Regions from separate parts of the Thioalkalivibrio sp. ALE17 genome, predicted to be linked through region 2. Evidence: predicted binding sites of a transcription regulator. Region 2 holds the regulator's gene; the other holds the start of a gene.
What was found. The regulator sigma-54, encoded in region 2, starts transcription at its own class of promoters, with help from an activator protein. The targets are predictions, from matches to a motif close to TGGCANGNTNCNTGCTT.
Positions count from the first base shown of each region.

Region 1: a site for sigma-54 is predicted at 2,234-2,250, ahead of H609_RS0108670 (nitrate regulatory protein). Genes of this name have one in related genera too.

Region 1 covers NZ_AUDT01000012.1:46,295-50,291, forward strand. Annotated here, with positions in the region: gene H609_RS0108650 (TVP38/TMEM64 family protein) at 1-671, shown strand, start outside; gene H609_RS0108655 (TMEM165/GDT1 family protein) at 606-1,163, opposite strand; gene H609_RS0108660 (hypothetical protein) at 1,467-1,709, shown strand; gene H609_RS0108665 (DsrE family protein) at 1,800-2,156, shown strand; gene H609_RS0108670 (nitrate regulatory protein) at 2,284-3,597, shown strand.
Region 2 covers NZ_AUDT01000003.1:91,408-95,404, forward strand. Annotated here, with positions in the region: gene hprK (HPr(Ser) kinase/phosphatase) at 1-470, opposite strand, end outside; gene H609_RS0103640 (PTS sugar transporter subunit IIA) at 522-989, opposite strand; gene hpf (ribosome hibernation-promoting factor, HPF/YfiA family) at 993-1,331, opposite strand; gene H609_RS0103650 (RNA polymerase factor sigma-54) at 1,348-2,829, opposite strand; gene lptB (LPS export ABC transporter ATP-binding protein) at 2,919-3,689, opposite strand; gene lptA (lipopolysaccharide transport periplasmic protein LptA) at 3,686-3,997, opposite strand, start outside.

The DNA of each region.
Region 1 (3,997 bases), on a different contig from region 2:
CGCTGGGCGAGGTGGAGGCCTGGCTGCGGGGCTGGGGTGCGGGTGCCTATCTGGTGTTCGTGCTCGCCTTCATGTTGCTGGCCCTGTTCCCGCTGCCCAGTACCTTCTGGATCCTGCTGGGCGGGGCGTTGTTCGGCCCCTTCACCGGCGCCGCCCTCAGCCTGCTGGCAGCGACCCTGGCGGCGGTCATTGCCTTCCTGCTGGCGCGTACCTGGCTGCAGCCCTGGCTGGCCCCGCGCATGGGGCCGCGCAGCACGCGGCTGCGGGCGGATGTGGAGGCCGAGGGCTGGCGGGTTGTGGCCCTGACCCGTCTGGTGCCAGTGTTTCCGTTCGCGCCGACGAACTACGCCCTGGGACTGGTCCGGCTGCCGCTGCCGGTCTTCGCGCTGACGACCATGGTCGCCCTGATCCCCAGCCTGTTCGCCTATGCCTGGCTGGGGCACGCCACCCGGGAGATGGCCAGTGGCGCCGACAGCGGGGTCCAGCTGGGGCTGGCCCTGCTCGCGGTGCTGGCGCTTCTGTTGTTGCTGCCGCGTCTGGTGCGCCGCATCTGGCTGGGCCAGAAGACACTGCACACCGAGGCGCCGCTGACCTCAGTATCTTCCTCAGACCCAGGCGAGCAGGACCCCGATGCCCAGGGCGAGGAACAGCAGGGCGGCGAGCGCGCGTAACAGCCGCAGGGGCAGGTGGCAGGCGAAGCGCTGGCCCAGCCACACCACCGGGGCATTCGCGAGCACCATGCCGATGGTCGAGCCGATCACGACCAGGATCAGGCTGTCGAAGGTCGCGGCCAGCGCGCCAGTGGCGACCTGGGTCTTGTCGCCCATCTCGACCAGGAAGAACAGCACCGTGGTGGTCCAGAACACGCCGTGCTTCGAGGCGGCCGGCAGCTCGTCCTCGCCATCCGGGACCAGCACCCACGCGGCCATGACGATGAACCCGATCCCGAGCCCCCAGCGCAGCCATTCGTCCGGGATGCTGGCGCCGATCCAGACGCCCGCCAGCGCGGCGAGAAAGTGATTGGCCAGCGTGGCCACCACGATGCCCCAGATGATGGGCCAGGTCTGCTGGTAACGGCAGATCAGGAACAGGGCGAGGAGCTGGGTCTTGTCGCCCATCTCGGCGATGGCGACGATGACGGTGGAGACGAGCAGGGCTTCCATGACGGTCTTCCGGGCCGGGTGGATGGGCAAGACAAGTGACATCGCACCATCCACCCGGCCACGGATGCTGGCGCAATGCCACAGGTCTCGCGGGGCCCGGTGCCGCATCGGCGGCGGGGCTGTCTGCACCACGGGCCTCCGAACGGAGAACCGAATCTGTTGATGCAGACCCCGGTGAGGCCAGGCCACCCGAGTCGCTACTCCCCTGAAGCTGGACGGATTCTAGTCATCCCGGTCCGCGCGGGCAAGGACGATCGCGGCTCCGGGCTGCGCCGCTGACGAGGCTTGGGTAGCATGCGCGCGATGAAACGCTTCCTTTACTGGGTCGATCGGGCCCCCCTTTGGCTGTTCGCACTGCTGGTTGCGACCGTCGGCCTGGCCCCCTGGATCCCCGAGCCGCATGTCGCAGAGAAACTGCGCTGGCTGTTTGCCGGGGAGCTGACCCGGCCACTCGACGTGCTCGACCTGGTCGTCCATGCCGTGCCCTGGCTGTTGATGGCGTTCAAGCTCTATCGCAACAGTCTCACCACGAAGGGCGCCCCCTGAGCCGATTGTTTCTCCCTGGCTTGTGGGAAATCGACGCGCCGCTTGCCGGCCGCTACCGTTTTCGCACCTTTTCAACCCCGGGAGATTCCCATGCGCTTTATTGTTGCCGTCACCGCCGGTACCGACGACCCGACCCGCGCCACGCTTGGCATGATCGCCGCCAATGTGGCCAAGCAGCAGGGCCACGATGTGACCGTCTGGCTGCAGGGCGAGGCCGTGAACATCGCCAACCGCAACGTGTACGACAAGATCGTCGGCCACAACATGCCGGCAATGAAGGACATCGTGGATTCGCTGGTGAGTGAAGGCGTTCCGTTCTGGGCCTGCGAGGCCTGCGCCAAGGGTCGCGACGTCGGCGAGCACAACTTCCTGCCGAACGCCGAGATGGCCGGCATGGGCCACTACGTCCAGGCCGTCGCCGAGTTCGACCGCTCCATGAGCTTCTGATCGGCCGGGCCGTTCCGCGGGCGGGGCGTGATGCCCCGCCCGTTTTTGTTTGTACCCCCGCTGTCAGTCGGTCGAACTGGCACATTGCATGCTTGTTTGTTCCGGGAGTGATTCACGGACGACGAGCATGACCCAGAACACACCCCCGAGTTTTTCCCTCGAAGAGTCCATTGGCGATTTCCTGGTCGCCTCGCGCAAGTGCGAGGTGGTGAGCCTGGAGCGCCTGCTGGAGGCGGTGCAGCTGGTCGGGCGCATCCGCGCGCTGGTGCATGCCCTGCAGCGCGAGCGCGGGGCCTCCAGCCTCTGGATCGGGTCCGGCGGCCAGCGCTATACCCGCGAACTGGAGCAGTACCGGGCCGAATCGGACGCCGCCGCGGCCGCGTTCCGCGAGCACCTGGATGGCTGGTTGGCCCCGGACGCCTGCGCCCATGGCCGTAGCCGGCTGCTGGGGCGCATGGCGCTGGCGCTGCATGGCCTGTCCGGCCTGGGCAGCCTGCGCGAGGAGGTCCTGGAGCTGACCCTGAGCCCGATGGACTCGACTCGCGGCTTCAGCGAGCTGATTCGCGCCCTGATGGCCCTGGTGTTCGAGGCTGCGGATTCGGCGACCGATCCCGAGGTCTCGCGGGCCCTGGTGGCCCTGCTGAACTTCATGCAGGGCAAGGAACTGGCAGGGCAGGAGCGCGCGATCGGGGCCGCCGGGTTTGGCGCCGCGAACTTCGAGCCCGAACTGCGCCAGGCGCTGGTCCATCGGATCGATGCCCAGGAACGGGCGTTCCGTATCTTCTCCGAGTTCGCGGCACCGGCGGCCTGTGCCGCCTGGCGCGAACTGCAGACGGCGGCCTTCGCGGCGGACATCGAGCGCCTTCGCCGTCGGGCCTGTACCGAGGCCTCCGGGCACCACGACCCCGCCCGGGCCGAGGAATGGTTTGCCTGTACCACCGCGCGCATCGACGCGATGAAGGAGATCGAGGATCTGCTGGAGATGCACCTGAACGAGTGCTGCTCGGCACGCATCACGGCGGATCGCGCGGACCTCGGCGCGGTGCGTGACCGGGTTGCGCAACTCGCCGAGTCGGAACTGCGCGACAGCGTGCCGTATGCGGTGTTCTTCGGCGCGCCGGAGGGGCTGGAGCCCTCGCAGGAGGAGGGCGATGCCGCACTCAACGTACCGATCGTCGGACACTCGGTGATGGACCTGGTGCAGCGCCAGGCGGCCCGGCTGCAGTCGGTGGAGGACGAGCTGCATGCGGCACGCCAGGCCCTGGCCGAGCGCAAGACCATCGAGCGTGCCAAGGCCCTGCTGATCCAGCACCGTGGCCTCAGCGAGGATCAGGCCTACAAGCTCCTGCGCCAGACGGCGATGAACCAGAACCGGCGCCTGGCCGAGGTCGCCGAGGCGACCGTCGCGATGTCCGATCTGCTGGGCAAGGGCGGCCTGTAGCCAGCCTTGGGAAAGGGATGCCGGTGGGGGTGCCCCTGTGGGAGCGGGCTTGCCCGCGAAGCCCCTGCCCGTGGCGGACACTGGCAGGGGCTTCGCCGCCAGGGCGGCTCCTACAGGTAGTGCACCAGCCCGGTTCATCTGCACCGCCAGCGCGCCCCAGGTTGGTGCCTCCGGGATCGGCTTCGGGACTTCGGGCTTCCCGCAAACGTTCGACCCGATGTTCGAAACCATCCGATTTTCCCGTGCCATGGCGCGATTGTGCCTCGCGGGGTCGATTCGTAACGGCGAATTGGCACACCTCCTGCAGGAGTATCGGTAAGACGAGCCAACGGCGGTTCGTCGCCTGACAACAGGGAGACCCGGTGACCGGGCCTCCGATGGGACTGGACAAAGGCGTCCA
Region 2 (3,997 bases):
ATCTCCATGAACACGCCATGGCGCACCTCGAAGTGCGCCAGACGCTGCTGCAGGAAGTAGCGCAGCAGCGCGATGATCTCGTGGCTGCTGGTGCTGGAACACAGGATCAGCGGCAGCGCCTCCTGCGGGGCATGGGGCATCTCCGAGAACGGGCAGGTGTCCTCGGCGAAGATCACCGCGGTGGTGCCGGTGCGGGCCATCTCCAGGATCAGGTCGTTGCGCTGGTCGTCGCTGAGGCCGGCGATGTAGCGGGCCTCGAAGTCCCCGATGACCTGGATGCGGTTGGGGCGGATCAGGTTGAGGTGGCCGGCCAGTGGCAGGTCATCCCCGTCCTCGCCGACCAGCTTGCGGTCGGGGGCGGCGTGCTCGCCATGCACGAAGCGCAGATCCAGGCGGTTGCCCATAGCCTGGATCAGGCTCTCCACGTTGATGTCGCGGGCAATCCCGCCTTCGCCCAGTGCCTCGTTCATGAGCAGGGCCGGCGGGGATCGGTGGCGTGGCAGGGTGCGGGGCGCACGGGATCAGCCCTCGCGGAAGCGGCGGACGAGTTCCTGTTCCAGGCTGGCGGCATCGCCGGCCCGGCGCAGGGCGGCAATGGTGTCCGGTTGCGAAAGCCCGCGCGCCAGCTGGGCCAGCAGGTCGAGGTGATCGCTGGTGGCGGCCTCCGGGACCAGCAGGGCGATCAGGATGTCGACCGGCTCGTGGTCCATGGCGTCAAAGTCGACGCCGCTCTCCAGGCGCAGGACGGCCACGCGCGGAGCCTCGAGATCGGCCAGGCGGCCATGGGGGATCGCAACCCCATGGCCCAGGCCGGTGGAGCCCAGCTTTTCGCGCGCGGACAGGGCCTCGAAGATCGCGGTGCTGCCCGGTCCGCCGGCATCACCGCCGCCGGCGAGGAGTTCCGACAGGGCCTCCAGGGCCCGCTTCTGACTGGAGCATTCCGGCTCCAGGCGGATGCGCTCGGCGGTGATCAGCTCGGCAATGGACATGGGTCAGGAGGCCTGCTCGCGGTTGCGCTGGGCGCCCTCGGCCCGGTGATGATCCTTGACCTTTTCCTTGTGCTTGATCAGCTGGCGGTCGACCTTGTCGATCAGCGCGTCGATGGCGGCGTACATGTCCTCGTGGGAGGCCTCGGCGTGGATGTGATTGCCGCTGACCTGGAGATTCGCCTCGGCCTTGTTGAACTGGTTCTGGGTCTTCTCGTGGGTCAGCACGACGTGCACGTCGATGACCTTGTCGAAGTGGCGCTCCAGCTTCGCGAACTTCTCGTTGACGTAGTCGCGCAGGGCGTCGGTGAGGTCCACATGGTGGCCGGTCAGGTTGATCTGCATGGTCGGGACTCCTTGGTTACTTGTGGCCGGTGGGCATGGAGGCCATCTGCCGGCGTTCGCTGGATGAAGGGATGTGCATCGCCTCGCGGTACTTGGCTACGGTGCGACGCGCCACATTGATGCCCCGGTCCGCCAGGATCTGGGCGAGCCGGGCATCGCTGAGCGGCTTGTTCGCGGGTTCGTCGTCGATCAATTCGCGAATCATGGCACGGATGGCGGTGGCGGAACACTCGCCACCGTCGTTGGTGCCGACGTGGCTGGAAAAGAAATACTTGAACTCGAAGACCCCGCGCGGGGTGTGCATGTATTTCTGGGTTGTGACCCGGGAGATGGTCGATTCGTGCATCTCCAGGATCTCGGCGATATCGCGCAGGATCAATGGCTGCATCGCGACCTCGCCGTGTTCCAGGAAGCCCTGCTGGCGATGGACGATCGCCTCGGCGACGCGCAGCAGGGTGTCGTTGCGGCTGTGCAGGCTCTTCAGGAACCAGCGCGCCTCCTGCAGCTGGTCGCGCATGAAGGCGCTGTCGCGGGCATCCGATACCTGGCGCACCATGCCGGCGTAGAGGTCGTTGATACGGATGCGTGGCGCGATCTCCGGGTTCAGCTCCACGCGCCAGCCCTCCGGGGTGTGGCGCACGTAGACATCGGGCACCACGTATTCGGAGGTGGCGGCACTGATCTGCGCGCCCGGCCGCGGGTTCAGGGTGCGGATCAGGTCCAGGGCGCGCGCCAGTTCGTCCGGGTCGCGCACACCCGACTGGCGTTGCAGGGCTTTGTAATCCCGCTTGCCCAGGCTGTCCATGCCGTGTTCCAGGATCGCCCGGGCGGCCTCGCGGGCGGGGGCGTCCGGGGCCAGTTCGCGCAGCTGGATCTCCAGGCATTCGCGCAGGTCGCGCGCGCCCACGCCCAGCGGGTCGCATTGCTGGATCCAGTGCAGGACCGCCTCGACCTCGTCCACGCCGACGGGTTCGTCCTCGCCGCGGCTGATGGTCTCGGCCAGGGTCTCGAGGTCGCCTTCGAGATAGCCATCGGGGCTGATCGCGTCGATCAGGGCCGCGCCGATGCGCTGGTCGCGCGGGGTCAGGTGGCTCAGGTGCAGCTGCCACAGCAGGTGGTCCTGCAGGCCCTCGCCGTCATCGTCACTGGTGTTCTCCAGTGGGTCGCGGTCATCCACGCCCTTGGGGGCGGGCGGCGGTTCGTAGATGTCGTCCCAGCGGCTGTCGGTGGTGAGCTCCTCGGGAATCACGTCATCGCTGGTGGTAGTGGCCTCCATGCGGTCGCCTTCCACCACCTCGCCCTCCGCGTCCAGGCGCTCGGTCGCGGCCATCTCGTCCTCGTCCTCCACCTGCTCCAGCATCGGGTTGCTCTCCAGCGCCTGCTGGATCTCCACCTGTAGTTCGAGCGTGGACAGCTGCAACAGGCGAATGGCCTGCTGCAGTTGCGGGGTCATGGTGAGCGTCTGACCCAGCTGAAGATTCAGGCCGGGTTTCAGCATTGGCTATGCGGGGCGCGGGTGACCATAAGAGCGATCTTAAATCGTGCCTCGTGGTTTGTGCACCGGCGCGGGTTGTGCGCGTGCCGGCATCACAGGCGGAAATTCTCGCCGAGATAGACCTGGCGCACCTGGGGGTCGGCCAGTAGCTCGTCGGGTGTCCCGGCGGCCAGCAGGCGCCCCTCGCTCAGAATATAGGCCCTGTGGCAGATCCCGAGGGTCTCGCGCACGTTGTGATCGGAGATCAGAACCCCGATGCCGCGCGCTGCAAGGTGGCGAATTACATCCTGGATATCGCCCACCGAGATCGGGTCCACCCCGGCAAAGGGCTCGTCCAGGCAGATGAATTGCGGGTCACCGGCCAGGGCCCGCGCAATCTCGGCGCGCCGACGTTCGCCGCCGGACAGCGCGATCCCGGGGCTGTGGCGCACGGTCTCGAGCTGAAACTCCTCGATCAGCGCGTCGCCGATACGCCGGCGTTCGTGGCGGTCCAGTCCGGGACGCAGTTCCAGCACGGCCTGCAGGTTGTCCCACACGCTCAGGCGGCGAAAGATCGAGGCCTCCTGGGGCAGGTAGCCGAGACCGGCGCGGGCGCGCACGTGAATGGGCGCGCGGGTGATGTCGTGCCCGCCCAGGGTGATGCGCCCGGCGTTAGGGCGGATCAGCCCGACCAGGCTGTAGAAGCAGGTGGTCTTGCCGGCGCCGTTGGGACCCAGTAGGCCGACCACTTCACCGGGTGCGAGGTCGACATCCACCTGGTCGAGCACGGTGCGCTGGCCGTAGCGCTTGGTCAGTTCGCGCCCGATCAGGCGATCACGGGCCTCGGCGGGTTCCGGCGCCGGGCTGGTGGCGGGTGCGTTCATTCGTCGTCGCGTGGCTGGATGGTGATGCGTACGCGTTCGCTGTCGCCCTCGCCGCGTTCGGCCTCGATCACGTCGGTGGTCAGGTCGTAGGTGATGCGCTTGCCGCGCGCCTCTTCGCTGGCGGTGATCACATGGGCCTGGTCGGTGAGGATCATGCGGTCCTCGTTCAGCAGGTAGTCGATGCGCAGCGCGGTGGCGATACGCATCTCGCCGGTCTCGGGGTCGGGGGATTCCAGGCGGGCCGGCTCGCCGTGGGCCTCCATCTCGTAAGGGCGACGATCCCGGGTGCGCACGTAGACCGTGTCGGC